2 regions of the Paenibacillus mesotrionivorans genome follow, and region 1 is predicted to be linked to the other one. Evidence: a T-box and tRNA genes for the amino acid it is inferred to sense, from the RefSeq annotation. Region 1 holds a T-box; the other holds one or more tRNA genes.
What was found. A T-box is a leader RNA that pairs with one kind of tRNA and senses whether it is charged. The one in region 1 lies ahead of ileS (isoleucine--tRNA ligase), so its partner is inferred to be a tRNA-Ile.

Region 1 (8,081 bases):
TATAAGCAGTATGATGTCCAGTAAAAGTCTCGGTAGTTTGGGAAAGACCGCTTCATCTCTAAAATCATTGTTTTCATCATTATACAGATTTAAATACACATAATTAATCAACTCGTCTGCTGAGGTATTAGAAAGATCTCCGCTATTAGGTAATAATCTAAGTATTTGTTCTTTAAAAGTCATTCTATTGCCCTCCCAAGAGTTATTTAAGATAGTGAGCGGCTTTGACCCAGGACCGGGTGGTATGCTTTCAAAATTCGGCATGAAACATTATTTGCTTTTGCGCTTCTCTTTTTTCTTTTTCTCCTCGGCTTCTAATTTCTCCCGGGCTAATTTCATGCTTTCAATAAAACCCTCCCGCATGCTTTCTCTTACAATGACGGCACTAACCTTTTTTATTTCCGCTGCCTCTTCCATTCGCAGACTCCTGATAAAATCCATAAAAGAATCCGCTACAACGTAGAGGTTTTCCCAATAATCATCTATCGAGGTGATACCCTTCAAATCCATTTGCAGCATGATTTTTGCAGCCAGCTCATTTTCATGATCCCAATAGTAGATTCTTCCTTCCGCTGCTCCGCTTAATCCCATACAAATCAGATTCCCTGTAAGATCCGCAGCAATGGGTAAAAGGGATGACGGCATTCTTTCGTAATAATCCTTCATATGTTGTTCCAGGCTATCAGATCCATCGACAGCAACCAAGAATGAACCGAATGAAAGCATATTGTCCTTGTCCGCCCGCGGTACGGATTCTATCGCCCGATATTGAATATCGTATTCAGGCGAACCATTCTCATACAGCAAAAGGAAGTGCCTGTACAGCTCCGGAATAGACAGTTTATAGTGTTTTTCCAGCTTTTTAAGCCTTTTTTCATCAATCTTTTCCTCGCTTTGGGTAAATCCCAGTTTTGCCAATCGTTCAATCATTTCCGTTACAAGAAGCTCCGTCATTATCAATGTCCTCCAATTATTAACATATGTCCAGTATACGATTATCTGTGCAGCTTTGATAGATACGTTTCCTTTAAGCCAAAAATCTGATAACGTCCAAATGGAAACAACCTGGCGAAACAACGGTTGACATTCTGATGGCTTTGCGGTATAACTGGCAATAATCAATATTTTTAAACTGATATAACTTTCAAATTCGCTGACGAGAACAAATAAGCTGTTGCCCGATCCCCAGAGAGTTGGCCCCGTGCTGAAAGCCAACGTTCAGGAAACAGCCGAATATCCTCTCCGAGAAGGAAGGCTGAACGAAAGTAAGCCGACCCGGAATCCCCGCCGTTACAAGGGCCGCGTATGAACACGTACGCCGGAACAGCGCCGCACGGGCTTTTGATGCCAGCGGAACGAGGGTGGTAGCGCGAGAGCAATCTCGTCCCTTAGGGGACGGGATTTTTTTATGCAAAAAATACTCTTGTCCATTGCATTATTATTCGGGGCTCCCCCAAAAGTAATCGGATTTCACCTCGAAGCATCACGTCACTTTTGGGGGAATATTTTGTTTTCCGGCAGAAAAGAAAAGCTAAGCTGAAAGGATGAGCAAACAGATGAAAACCGTCGATGTGAAGGAAAAGGCCCGGCAACGGGAATTGCGGGTGCTGGCGCAATGGCAGAAGGAGGATACCTTCCGCAGGTCCATCACCAACCGGCAGGGCAGCCCCCGGTTCGTGTTCTACGAAGGACCGCCTACCGCTAACGGCAAGCCCCATATCGGGCATGTGCTGGGACGTGTAATCAAGGATTTTATCGGCCGGTACAAAACCATGTCCGGTTACCAGGTCATCCGCAAGGCAGGCTGGGACACTCATGGGCTGCCGGTGGAGCTTGGAGTCCAGAAGCAGCTGGGCATCTCCGGCAAGCAGGAGATTGAGACGTACGGCGTCGCCCGATTTGTGGAGGATTGCAAAGCCAGTGTCTTCGAATACGAGCGCCAGTGGCGGGAGCTGACAGAGGCCATCGCCTATTGGACGGATTTGGATCATCCCTACGTCACCCTGGATAACGATTACATCGAAAGCGTCTGGCATCTTCTGTCCACCATCCACAAGAAGGGTTTGCTGTATAAGGGTCACCGGGTGAGCCCATATTGCCCCTGCTGCCAGACGACACTCAGCTCCCACGAGGTTGCCCAGGGGTATGAGGACGTTAAGGATTTGAGCGCTACCGTGAAGTTTCCCAGCAAGGAGAACGGGCTGGTATTCCTGGCCTGGACCACCACCCCGTGGACGCTGCCCGGCAATATTGCTCTAGCGGTGAACAAGGACATGGATTATGCTCTTGCCCGCCAGCAGGGAGAAACCTACGTGGTCGCCTTGAATCTGGTGGAAAAGGTGCTGAAGACAGATTATGAGATTCTATCCGTGAAGAAGGGTGCGGAACTGGTAGGCATGGCCTACGAGCCTCCTTTTGACAGCATCAAAGGCGCAAACGGCTTCCTTGTGGTGGATGCGGATTATGTCAGCGACACCAGCGGCACCGGAATTGTGCACACCGCCCCGGCCCACGGCGAAGAGGATTACAGAACCGTCCAGAGGCATGGGCTGGACTTTCATAATGTGGTGGATACGGCCGGTCGGTATACAGCTCAGGTGGAGGAATTCCAGGGGCGTTTTGTAAAGGATTGCGATGTGGATGTGGTGCGTTATCTGGCCGAAAAGGGACTGCTGTACGCCAAGGAGCGCTACGAGCACAGCTACCCCTTCTGCTGGCGCTGCAAATCTCCCTTGCTCTACTACGCCACTGAAAGCTGGTTCATCCGGACCACGGCGGTGAAGGAGCAATTGATCGAGAATAACAGCCGCATCGAATGGTATCCCGGCCACTTGAAGGAGGGGCGCTTCGGGCGTTTCCTGGAGGAGCTGGTGGATTGGAATATCAGCCGCAACCGGTATTGGGGAACGCCGCTGAATGTGTGGGTGTGCCCGGACTGCGGCAAGGAATCCGCGCCGGGCAGCCGCCGGGAGCTCCGGGAATGGGCTGCGGGGCCTGTGCCGGAGGAGTTGGAGCTGCACAAGCCTTATGTGGACGGAATTAAGCTGCGCTGCTCCTGCGGCGGGCTGATGGAACGGACCTCCGAGGTGATTGATGTCTGGTTTGACAGCGGGTCCATGCCTTTTGCCCAGTATCATTATCCGTTCGGCGATGGAGAAACCTTCCGGGAGCAATATCCCGCCGACATGATCTGTGAGGGGATTGACCAAACCCGGGGCTGGTTCTTCAGCCTGCTGGCCATCTCCACCCTGTATAACGGCCAGGCGCCGTACAAAGCGGTAATTTCCACCGGCCATGTGTTAGATGAGAACGGATTGAAGATGTCCAAAAGCAAGGGCAATGTCATCGATCCGTGGGAAATCATCGAGGAATACGGGGCCGATGCCTTCCGCTGGGCGTTCCTGTCGGACAGCGCACCGTGGAGCAGCAAACGCTTCTCCCGCCAGATTGTGGCAGACGCTAAATCCAAGGTGGTGGATACCATCCAGAATGTCCATGCCTTCTATGCCCTGTACGCTTCCATCGACGGCTACCGTCCGGAGGCTCATCTGGTAAAGCAGCCGAAGCATGATTTGGACCGGTGGATCCTCTCCCGGCTGAATACCCTGCTGCTTCAGGTGGAAAAAGGACTGGAGGCCAATGATTTCCTTAATCCCGCCCGGCTGATCGAAGCCTTCGTGGATGAGCTGAGCAACTGGTATCTGCGCCGCTCCCGGGAGCGTTTCTGGGCGGACGGCCTTCCAGAGGATAAGCTGGAGGCCTATCAGACCCTGCGGCAGGTGCTGCTGACTCTGGCCCGGATGACGGCTCCCTATATGCCATTTTTGGCCGAGGAGCTGTACGGAAATCTGGGTGGGGAGGGAAGCGTTCATCTGGCGGATTATCCCCGCGGTGACGCTGCCCTGTCGGATTCCGGGCTGGAAGAGCAAATGGAAACCGTCCGTCAGGTGGTGGAGCTGGCCCGCAATATTCGCAATGAAACGGGACTCAAAACCCGGCAGCCCTTGTCCCGCCTGCTTCTCGTAATGGAACAGCCTTTGTCCGTGGATAGATTCGGCGCCATCATCCAAGAAGAGATCAACGTCAAGAAGATTCAGGTTTTGGAGGAGGATGCCGAAATGGTGGATCTGTCCTTCAAGCTCAATCTCAAGCTGGCAGGCAGAACCTATGGACCCTTGGTGGGACCAATCCAGCAGGCCTTGAAGTTGTTGGCAGGAGATACGGCTCGCCAAACGTTGAAGGATGGTTTTGTTGAGGTGGTGGTGGAGGCGAGGACGGTCCGGTTATCCATGGAGGAGCTTCTCGTAGAAAAGAAGGCTAAGGACGGCTTAGCCTCCGCATCCGGCTATGGCATTACCGCGGCGCTGGATACAGCGCTAACCGCTGAGCTGATCGAAGAGGGCCTTGTCCGGGAGGTGGTGCGGATTATCCAGGATTACCGCAAGAAGCTGGAGCTTCCCATTGACAAAAGAGTGCTTTTGGTGATGGATGCAGGCCGGTCGCTGGCTTTGGCTTTGGAGCATTTCGAGGGGGTGCTGCGGGAGAGTGTCCTGTTGTCCGGCATACGGTATGCCCGGGAGGATGGGATGGAGGAGTTTGCCGTAGGAGCGGATATGCTGCGGCTAAAATTGGAGTAGACTTCCATTTTGGGAAGCTGTAAAATAGCGGGAAGGTTTATTCATAGAATTCTTAGATAGAATCGGTGGCGGGAGGTTGTTGTCGGTGATCAGGTTGGCAAACAAGGATTATGGGAAGGCGGAGGAGGCGCTCCGCCGTCTGCCCATTAATACAATGTTCGCGCAGAGCGTGCTTCGGGAATGTGTGGACGGAGAGGTATACGCGGACCGGGAAACGGAGCCGGAGGCTTTTTATGTGGCGCATCCATACGGAATGGCACTGTTGTTCGGAAAGTCGGGCAGCAGCGAATTTGAGGAGGAGCTGGCCAAACGCCTGACCAATGCGGATGGAAGCCGGTCTAAGCCGGAATGGCTTCAGACGGAGCCGGAGGCGGGGTGGGACATTGTGATGGGTTCGGTGATGCAGGCCCATCATGCGTTGTTGGCGGAAGCCGGACTGCCGGAGGATGGGGATCGGGCCATCTGGAAGAATACCCGGGTTAACTTCCGTTTTGATCCCGCCAAGTATGAAGTGGCCAAACAAACCCACCTGCAACGGGAGCACAACATTGTGCGGACCACAGGAGAGCTGTTCCACCGGCAGCCTGGGGCGGTTGTGCCCCGCTTTTATTTCAGGAATGAGGAGCAATTCGTTAACGAGGGAGTTGGCTTCACGGCACTGAACGGAGGTGAGCCGGCGGCAACGGCCTTCTCCGCCTTCCGCAACGAGACAAGGCTGGAGATCGGCATTGAAGCCTCGGAGGGTTTCCGCGGCAAGGGTTATGCCTTTGCGGTATGCTCGGCGCTGATCGATTATTGTCTGGAGAACGGCCTGGAGCCCGTCTGGTCCTGCCGCCTGGAGAACGATGCCTCATACCGTCTGGCCCAGAAGCTGGGTTTTGTACCTACTTTGACACTTCCGTATTACCGGCTGCCAATTTAAGTGTAGATCCATTGGGACATTCAACAAAACAGATCATGGGATTAGGCAGGCAGCAGATATTGCTGTCTGTCTTTGTATGCGGAGAATTCCATTGACTTTGACGCAGCGTCAAGTGGTAGTATTTTGAATAATGAGGAGGTGGAAAAAATATGGAGCTGGTCAAGATCACCCAGTTGTCGCAAGAGCTGGGGCTTTCGTCCCGCACACTGCGTTATTACGAGCAGGCCGGTCTAATCGAAAGTGTGCGACCGGAAAACGAGAAATACAGGTTCTACGCGCCGGAAGCAGTGGAGCGTCTCAAGCAGATTATAATCCTGCGCAAACTGCAGATACCCATTAAGGACATTTTGAGCATATACCAAAGTCAGGACATGGGTGTTATTGTGGAGACGTTTGTGAACCGGATCAAAGCGATTGAAGAGGAAGTGATTGCACTTTCCGAACTGAAACGGATTGTCAACGAATTCTTACAGACCATGATACGAAATGGGATTAAGCAAATATCTGTCCTGCCGCTGTTGTATGAGGAAATGGATAAACAGCTGAAAAACGTAGAAAAAAGTAATCCCGTAACCTATGAGCAATTGTCCGATGTCAGTGAAAGACTCGAAAAGCCGGTTGATGTGCGGATTGTTGAATTGAAGCCTATGCGGGTTTTATCCTCCCTGCACAAAGAATCGGGGATTTCCGAGGTTGAAGGCTTCTGGGATTGGCTGATCCAAAAGGGCATTCCCGCCGTCAAACCCGGACAGCATATGCTCTTTGAATATCAGGACGATACGTACCAAACCATTGTGATCCGGACAATTCCCGAAAGCTTCGTCAATGATGGCCCTTATATGGACGACATATTTCACGGGGGGCTTTTTGCAGTTGGAAGCGTATACCTGGATGATGATATGAATACGGCCTTCCGGGGAATGATCCGCTATTTTGACGGCAATGCCTATTATGAAGTGGATTATATGCACGATGGGAGACTGCGTCACGAGCCCCTTGTTGAATCAATTATTTCACCGGATGCCCAAAGGGAGAAGGTCGAATTGTTCCTGCCCGTCAAAAGCCGGGTACCAAACGCTGCCCTCTACGTCCCGAACCGTCGGGTGGAAGATATTTCACCAACTGAGATTGAAGAGGCAAACCCTGTTTTGTGGGGACGGGACATTCCGATGGACCAATTGCTCCCGATTCTTAACCCCCATTACCGTCTTACCGAATGGGGAGAAGCGGAGTACATCGCCTTTATTGATAAACGCCTCTTATCCACGGGGGTTGAGGTCAGAATTCCCTTCCGTGTCGATATCGAATTCCGTGTAGATGAAGCGAGCAGCCGGTTTGCTCACGGAAGTGATGAAGGGAGCATCCGCTTTCTTCACGGTAACCATACATACGGCATCAATATGGAGAACAATTCGGAAAGCGGGTTATCCAAACAAGCCATAAGCTTCAACCAGCCGGTTTTTGGGGATTATTTTGTATTTCCACAGCTGGGCCGCATCCATCCGGATGAATACAATTGTGTGACATGGATTATCGGTGAAAAACATCTTGCTGTGATAATCAACGGCGAAACAAGGTATTGTGGTGTGGATTTTCCCTACATGACAACGGATCTGCGGATACAGCCGGCTTATCCTGTTATCCTCGGCTCAAACGGCAACGGGAAACGGTATTTCCGCAAGGTCCGGGTATCTCAGCTGAAGCATGCCTTTAAACCAAAAATAAAAGGAGGAGAGCTTGCCATGTTTACAAAACAAAGCAACAATCTTTTGCCCAACATCCATCCGCTGATCACCATGCATTACGGGGAGAACTATTGGTTTAACGGTTGTGCGAGGTATGTGATGGAATGTCTCGGAGAGCCCGATTACGATTATTGGTTTTTTTCCGGGCTGACGGGGGATAGTTTGGCTCAGGTTTATGCTCGCGACCGTTTCCGGGGGGATGGCGCAACGGATTATCAGGTGGGCAGCGGGGAAAAAGGGAGGTTCATCGAGGGGGTTTTTGCTGCATGCGGCTATGCCAGCACATTCGTCCCACAGAAGGATGTAAGGTCGAATCCGGACATGTATCTGCAAACGCTGATGGCGTATATTGACAAGGGCAAACCTGTGATCCGGTATTTTTATGAATGGGGCGTTTTTGTCGGCTACGAGGATTATGGCAAAACCCTGCTTTATCTGATGGCAGATAAGCCTGAGCCTGAGCGTATTCCCTTTGATAAGGTTTTTGCCTCCCCAGAGCGTTTTGGAGCGGAATCCAATGAGTGGACAGACCTGCTTGGGTTTGGATGGTGTTTTGTAGGCGAAAAGAAGAATGAACCAGATCTTGGAATTATTTACCGGAATGTCATCATGGATATGCCTCGGCTTTTGACCATCCAAACCAAGGAATTCTGCTTCGGTGCCGAAGCATTCCGTTCTTGGGCAGACGAAATTGAGAATGGCCGGTTTGAAGGGATGAAACCCGAAGCATTTGATGATTGGGCCATGTACAAAATTTATGTATGCAATCTTGCAACC
Region 2 (8,081 bases), on a different contig from region 1:
CGCTCCTCCATTGTGGGGCTGAAGCAGGCGTTGGCCCGGGCGGATGCGAAGCCGGTTTGGCAGAAGTGGTTCCTGGATGTGATTCTGCTGGCGGTGTCCGGCTACGGCTGGTATATGTTCCGGGAGCATAAGCTTCTGTCGCAGCAGACGGGTCTTGGTTCGGACCAGTTGCAGGTGCATCCGCTGCTGTTTTTTGTGCCGGCGCTGACCATTTTTGCGCTGGGACTCCTGTTTTTGAGATTGTTCCCGCTGATTCTAAAAGCCGTCAACGGCATCGGCAAACGGTTCTTTCCCGTTTCCATCTACTTGACGCTGGCGCAGCTGTCGCGCTCCGCCCGATCCTATTACCCGCTGATGCTGCTGCTTACGCTGACGTTGGGTTTGGGAGTATACAATTCCTCGGCGGCCCGCACCATTGACCTTAATTCCACGGAGCGGACGCTGTACCAATACGGTACGGATGTGATAATCAGCACTGCGTGGGAATCTGTATCCGATGATCTGCCTGTTTACAATCCCGGTCAAAACCAGGGACAGCAGGGCGGCGGCGCCGGTTCAGGCGGCGGCGGGGGTTCTCAAGGCGGTGGTGGAGCTGGCACCGGCGGCGGTGGCGGCCAGGGAACTGGTGGCGGCGGCACCGGCGGTGGCACGGGCGGAGGTTCCGGCGGCAACCCGGGCACAGGCAATCCCGGAAGCGGGGGTCCCGAGCTCCCTACCAATATCCGGTATGTGGAGCCCCCTTATGCTGTGTTTAAGGAACTGCCGGGGGTCGAGCATACTGCCCGCGTTTTGCAGACCCGGGCCAATATCAGCGCTTCCGGCAAGTCACTCGGCGTTGTGAATTTAAACGCCATCGATAACGTGGATTTTGCGGATGTGGCGTGGATGCGGCGGGACTTGTTCCCGGCTCACCCTCATGCCTATCTGAATCTTCTCGGCAGCTACGAGCAAGCAGCCATTATTCCCGATAAATTCGCCGAGAAGAACCAGTTGAAGCCCGGCGACCTGATGAGCCTTTCCGTCAACCAGAAAAGCATGGAGCTGGTAGTGGTAGGTGTGCTGCCCTATTGGCCCAGCCAATACCCGGATGACCGGCCCTTTGTGATTACCAATCTGGAGTATATCTATGACCAGGGGGATACCATCCCCTATGATGTATGGATCAAGATGGAGGAAGGGGCCAAAACGGCTCCGCTGATCGAAAAGCTGCAAGAGGCCAAAATCGACGTCACCAGCATCAAGGATGTGCGCAGCGAGCTGGTCCGGGAGAGCAAACAGCCCACCAGGGGTGGCGTGTTCGGCATTCTCAGCCTGGGCTTCCTTGTATCCGTACTGGTGTCCCTCATCGGATACCTCCTGTATTGGTTCTTCAACCTCTCCAGCCGGGTGGTGCAGTTCGGTGTTCTGCGGGCCATGGGCCTCAAAAAACGCCAGCTCACCGGCATGCTCCTGCTGGAGCAGCTGTTTACGGCAGGGCTGTCCATTGTACTCGGCATCGGCATCGGCAAGCTGGCCAGCACCCTGTATCTGCCGTTTCTGCAAACGTCGGATGATGTGAAGAAGCAGGTCCCCCCCTTCCGGGTGGTATTCGAAGGACGGGATACCCTGCAGCTGTATCTGGTTACGGTCGTGATGATGGCGACGGGAGCCGTTCTGCTTCTGCTCCATATCCGCAGGCTGCGGGTTCATCAAGCAGTGAAGCTGGGGGAGGAGCGCTAACCGATGATTCAATGCGAGGGTTTGGTCAAAATTTACAAAACGGAGGATCTGGAGGTTGTGGCGCTCCATGGTCTGAACATCAATGTGCAGCCTGGCGAGCTGATGGCCATCATCGGCAACAGCGGCAGCGGCAAGTCAACGCTTCTCAACATCCTGGGCGGTCTGGACCGCCCCTCCGCAGGCCAGGTGCGTGTAGGCGAGTGGAATCTGCTGAAGATAACCGACGAGGAGCTGGTGGAGTACAAACGCCGCACTGTTGGTTTTATCTGGCAGAACAACGGACGCAACCTGCTGCCGTATCTGTCCGCCTTGGAGAATGTGGAAATGCCCATGATGCTGGGCGGCAAGGTGGACCGCGACTATGCCAAGCAGCTCCTGGAGGCTGTAGGTCTGGGAGCCCGGATGAACAACAAGCTGCATCAGCTCTCCGGCGGCGAGCAGCAGCGGGTAGCCATCGCCATCTCGCTGTGCAACCGGCCCAAGCTGCTGCTGGCGGATGAACCCACCGGCTCCGTAGACACGGAAACCTCGGATATGATTATGTCCATCTTCCGGCGGCTCAACAAGGATACGGGGGTCACCATCGTGATCGTTACCCATGATATGTCCTTGGCCAGCTCCGTGGACCGGGTGGTCGCCATCCGGGACGGCATGACCAGCACGGAGTTCGTGAAGCGGAACCCGGGTCTGGATGCCTCCGTTTCCGGCTTCAAGGGCTCCATCCGGGATGAGCATGAGGAATATGTGGTGTTGGACCGGGCGGGGCGGCTTCAGGTGCCCAAGGCTTATCTGGAGCAGTTGGGTATCGCCGGCAAAGCCTCCATGGAATTCGACGGCGAGAAGATTATTATCAAGGCCCCGCGCAAGCTGGGATAAAAAATTAATCCCCCAAAAGTGAAGCGAAGGCTTTGAAGCGGGTTCCGATACCTTTTGGGGGAGCCCCCGATAGAATCCCCCAAAAGTGAAGCGAAGCTTCGAAGTGAATTCCGATTACTTTTGGGGGAGCCCCCGGTAAAGAGATATTCAAAAGAGAGACCTTAAAAAAGGAAGGGAGAACAAACACATGAAGAAGTCTTGGATTGCCGCGGCGCTTTCGCTGACGATGGTGCTGCCGACTGTTGCAGCCTGTACCAAAGGGGATGCCGACGACAAGGACACGGAGCGGGTGCTTCGGGTTGCCGCCACTAGTGATAACGGGGAGGAAGGGGAATATTTCCGCCAGCAATTTACGGAGATCTTCGAATATGCCCATCCGAATATCAAGCTGGAGTTTGTGGAAGTGGTGGACAACAGCTCTATGCGCTACGGCGGATTTATTTCCCCTGAACAGCAAAAGGAGCAGCAGCCCAATCCGGTGGTGAAGCTGAAGGAGGTTATGCAGGCCGACAATCCGCCGGATATCGTCATGTTTAACCTGAATGAAATGCAGGATCTGCTGACGGATAACCTGCTGCAGCCCTTGGATCCCATGATCACCAAGGACAAATTTGACACCACGGATATCGCACCTATCGTGCTGGACGGTTTGAAGAGCGTCAGCCCGGACGGCAAGCTTTATGCGCTGTCCCCGACCTTCTCCTCGGCCGCTCTGGTATATAACAAGAAGGTTTTCGACGAGGCAGGCGCTCCTTATCCCGAAGACAATATGACCTGGGATCAGGTATTCGACCTGGCCCGCCGGGTGACCAACAAGGACTCCGCTAAGCGGGTTTATGGCTTCAGCTTCAACTCCCAAGGCTATATGGACTATATGAACATGATGTCCATCTACGCGTCTCCTATGGGGATGTCCATTTTTGACAAGGATGTAGATAAGCTGACTGTGGATTCGGATAACTGGGAAAAGGTTTGGAACACCTTGATCCAACTGGAGAAGGATAAAGTTATCCCCAGCCAGAACGATTATCAGGATGAGGTCTTCCAGCAATCCAAACAACCCAGTGCAGAGAAACCGTATGCCCATGACGATTTCTTGTCCAACCGTCTGGCCATGTCTGTCATGAACTATTATGACCTCTCGCGGATCGACAACGCCAATAAGAATGCAGCCAAGAACAACTTTACCCCTGTGGAATACAATGCGGTTACCCTTCCCAGCCATCCGGACCATCCGGGTGTGGTAGGCAGTGTCAGCCTGAACGGGATTATGGGCATCAACGCCAAGGCAGGCAATCCGAAGGATGCCTGGAGCTTCCTGAAGTTCATCAACGGCGAGGATTACGCCCGTGCCAAGGCCAAGAATAACTACCAGCTCTTGTCCCGCAAGTCTTACATCAAGGCTAAGGAAGGCTCGGATCTGAACATCAATGCCTTCATCAATGTGAAGCCGGCCCTCGAAACCATGAACGACATGTACAGCCTGTACCGGAAATATCCGAATATCTATGCGGTCTACAACGTAGCCCAAATGGAATATATGCAGGCGCTGCAAGGCACCAAATCTATCCGGGATGCGTTGAAATCCTGGCAAACCCGCGGGGATTCCATGCTGCAGCAGATGCGGGATAATCCCAACGGACCTCTCGATATGGGAGACGGCAGTACTATGGGAGCAGCTCGCGCTTGGTAAAAAGCTAATTACAATGAAGGGCGGACCGGCTTAGACCGGTTCGCCTTTATTTTGTGCCGCGGCTTCGCTTATAATGGATGAGACGTAGTCGGAACAAAGGAGCTGAATTCATAGATGGAACGGGTAGCGGATCAGACGGTTCAGGAATTGTTAAGCACCATCCTCCCCTGGTTTGACCGGGAGCATGCTTTTATATGCGACAGCGCAAGAACAGACTTGGGGGCGCGGCTAGCGGTGGCCTCCGCGCTTCTGGAGTCAGGCAAACAGCAGGAAGGGACGCTGCTGCTGAAGAGCATCGCTGCGTCAGACCCCACCGGGGACAGCGAGCAGGATGCGGCACGTATCCGCTCCCGGATGGAGATGGCGTATCTCCTGATGGACGAGATGAAGTATGATGAAGCGGAGAACCTGCTTTGGGAAGCCCGCAAGGAATACGCCCAGGTGCCGGAGCTGGAATTCCTGCGCGAGGAGATTTCTCTCCTGATCGCTCAATGCCGGTTTGGCCAAGGCTTTATTCTGGAGGCTGTGGAGCGGGCTGAGGAGATTCTCCATAAGCTGAACAGCCTTAACGCCGACAATACACGGTTGGCCAAGGTCTACCAGTACCTGGCTTGGTTCGAGCTGCATAAGACCGATGTGCCCCAGGCTCTTACCCATATGAAGAAGGCCATGGAGCTGGCGCCGGGGCTCGACCGGGAGATGGTGGATGCAGGCCTTGCGGCCGAAAAGAACAACGATTATGAGAAGGCGCTGGAGGCTTATTTCGACGCCATTCAATACGAATAATCTTATCGATAATAACTTTGTTCCCGCCCAAGGACACTTCTGCCCCTCCCCCTTCATAAGATAGAAGAGAAAGGGGAGATGGGTATGGAGGGAAGAGTTCACAGCAGGACAGTGAAAGAGGCGGCGGTGCAGCTTCTGGCGGAGCGCGGCGTCACTCTGGATAGTATCGCGGAAATTGTATACGAGCTGCAAGCTCCCTATCACCCCCACCTCAGCCAAGAGACCTGCCTGGACAGCGTCAAGCGGGTTTTGGAAAAACGCGAGCTGCTGCATGCCATCCTGGTTGGTGTGGAGCTTGATAAGCTGGCTGAACGGAAAGCCCTATCCGAACCTCTGCAATCTATTGTGGAGAAGGATGAGGGTTTGTTCGGCTGCGACGAAACGCTGGCTCTCGGAGCCGTATTCGCATACGGCAGCATTGCGGTAACCACCTTCGGTTTCCTGGATAAGTGCAAAACCGGCATCATCAAGAAGCTGGATTCCAAAACCGGCGGCCAGGTACATACCTTCCTGGATGATCTGGTGGCCAGCATCGCCTCCTCGGCGGCCAGCCGTTTGGCCCACCGCTTACGGGATGTGGAGGAAGCGGACGCAGGCAGCTTGGTTACCCTGGCGGAGGAGCATGAGGAAGCGCCGTAATTCCTGCTTGGTAGTCCGGAAACCGACCCTGCCCCCCGCCCCCGATGCCTTCCGTTTGCAGCGGAGGGCATTTTTATATGAGAGAGGGCCGAGTGGGGTGGGGCAGATGAGGATATGGGGAGTAGGTCTGAGTGAGGCGGATGGGAGTTTGTCTGAGTGAGGCGGATGGGAGTGGGTCTGTGTGGGCCGAAGGGCTGCAACGGAACTTAGCGACTCTTAGAGGCAGAAAATCGGGTGTTTGGAGTTTTAACGGAACTGAGAGCTCCTTAGACGGAAAAAATGGAGAGAAATGTAGCCGGAGCGTGCTCTAAGAGCCTCTCAGTTCCGTTAGCCGTGAAAGAAGCCGCAAAAGTCGCTCTAAGAGCTGCTCAGTTCCGTTACACTCTTGTACACACCGTTCCAAACAGAGCTACACCCACCGTCCCACACAGAGCTGTACCCACCGCCACACACCGTCCCACACAGAGCTGCACCCTCTGCCTCACTCTCAGCGGCTTCAACAGTAGAGATACGGGAATGGATTTCCCGACAAAATGGATATGCTAAGAATACCAACCATTACTGACAGGAGGCGGAGCCATTGAATTGGGTGTATTGGGCCAAGTTGTACGAAAGCAAATTCCAAGCCGGCTGCCTGGCCAAACGGATGGAGGAGGATTGGTGGATTTACGGGTATGAGTGCCCGCAATTCGTGGAGATTTACCGCTCCACCAAAGGACGCTTCGGTGTCCGGTACCGCTTGATGGAATAAGCGGCTTCGTACAGACCCGCGGCGGACGCGGGGCTTTTTTGCGAAAAAAAGCCTTGACTGGACAACCGCAATTCTGGTATATTTACATTTGTCGCCATAAGCGGCAACAGATACGCAATTTCCTTAACGACGCGGGGTGGAGCAGCCCGGTAGCTCGTCGGGCTCATAACCCGAAGGCCGCAGGTTCAAATCCTGCCCCCGCAATATTTTTTTGTTCGGGCCCTTAGCTCAGTTGGTTAGAGCGGTCGGCTCATAACCGATTGGTCGCAGGTTCGAGTCCTGCAGGGCCCATAGATGAACAACCCCTTGCCACTTGCGCAAGGGGTTATTTGTTGTTTCGGGTAGTTTTTTTGTGAAGCCTAATGGAGATGGGGAATCACCTAATTGAGCTTGCTCTCAGGCTCTTCACCACGTTCTACACGTTTTATATTGTTGATAAAGAAATCATATCTTTTTTTGTGGAATTTCCGGCCATCCGGCATTCCGGCTGTATGGGGAGTCAGGATCACATTATGCAGATTCCGAAGCTCACTGTCTATAGGAAGTGGTTCAGATTCAAATACGTCCAGACAGGCGCCAGCAATATCCCCGTTTGTTAAGGCCTCAATCAAGTCTTGTTCGTTGACAACCCCGCCGCGGGCTGTATTGATAAAAAGAGCGGTTTTCTTCATTTTCTGGAATACTGATTTGTTAATCAGTTGCTTGGTTTGCTGAGTCAAGGGGACATGTACACTGATAATGTCCGATGTGCTGACAAGCGTATCGAAATCCGTCATTCTCACGAAATCATCCGCTCCTACAACGGGATTTCGCTTATAAGCCAGTACATTCATATCAAACACCCGGCAAAATGTAGCTACTTTATTGCCGATGGCGCCTAAACCTATGATCCCAATGGTTTTGCCCTCTAACTCACTCCCGGTATAGTCCAATTGGTTTTCATCCATCCTGTTTTTCATGAAGGCATCAAAAAACGGGATGTTTTTATAATAAGACAAGATCAGTGCCATAACGTGCTCGGCCACTGCCTGTGCATTCACTCCTGCCGCATTGGCCACCCAAATGCCGCGTTGTGTACAGGCAGGAATATCCACATTATCAAATCCTGCACCCGTCTGCACCAATTTCAAATTTTTAGCGATAGAAAGCAGGCTGTGATCCACTTTAATATGTTCAGGAATAATGACCTGGCAATCTTCAACATGGTGCAGCATTTCTTTTCCGGGAGGAACAATGACAACGTTCCAGTTTTGCGGAAAATAGCGGACAATATTTGATTTGGAGCTCTCATTAAAATGACCCACGATGAGAATCTTCATTGCTGAACCACCTTTCGTTGCGGTATGTCTTGATTCATGATAATTTTAGACATAAAGAATAATGTTGTAAAACTCAATTATTTGCAGAAGTATATTAAGTATTTCTATATATCGAGGAGCTGTTCTATGTATTTTCCCGGGATTGAAGCGTTCCTGGCTATCGTACGGACCCAGAGTATAAGCAAGGCGGCAGACTGGCTGCATCTGTCACAAGCGACGGTTAGCTACCGGTTAAAGACGTTGGAGCAGGAAATGGGCGGCCTTTTGGTTGAACGGAGAAAAGGGGCATCCAGAATCA

Region 2: it encodes a tRNA-Ile, which carries the amino acid that the T-box ahead of ileS (isoleucine--tRNA ligase) is inferred to sense. The anticodon was not compared.

Annotation. Positions count from the first base shown of each region.
Region 1 is NZ_JBJURJ010000016.1:78,640-86,720, forward strand. It holds gene ACI1P1_RS22315 (DMP19 family protein) at 1-183, opposite strand, end outside; gene ACI1P1_RS22320 (SMI1/KNR4 family protein) at 271-954, opposite strand; T-box leader at 1,145-1,392, shown strand; gene ileS (isoleucine--tRNA ligase) at 1,557-4,637, shown strand; gene ACI1P1_RS22330 (GNAT family N-acetyltransferase) at 4,723-5,559, shown strand; gene ACI1P1_RS22335 (MerR family transcriptional regulator) at 5,709-8,081, shown strand, end outside.
Region 2 is NZ_JBJURJ010000023.1:4,993-13,073, reverse strand. It holds gene ACI1P1_RS26520 (ABC transporter permease) at 1-1,719, shown strand, start outside; gene ACI1P1_RS26515 (ABC transporter ATP-binding protein) at 1,723-2,595, shown strand; gene ACI1P1_RS26510 (ABC transporter substrate-binding protein) at 2,783-4,288, shown strand; gene ACI1P1_RS26505 (tetratricopeptide repeat protein) at 4,403-5,074, shown strand; gene ACI1P1_RS26500 (phosphatidylglycerophosphatase A family protein) at 5,159-5,713, shown strand; gene ACI1P1_RS26495 (hypothetical protein) at 6,294-6,464, shown strand; tRNA gene ACI1P1_RS26490 (tRNA-Met) at 6,595-6,668, shown strand; tRNA gene ACI1P1_RS26485 (tRNA-Ile) at 6,682-6,755, shown strand; gene ACI1P1_RS26480 (NAD(P)-dependent oxidoreductase) at 6,845-7,783, opposite strand; gene ACI1P1_RS26475 (LysR family transcriptional regulator) at 7,820-8,081, shown strand, end outside.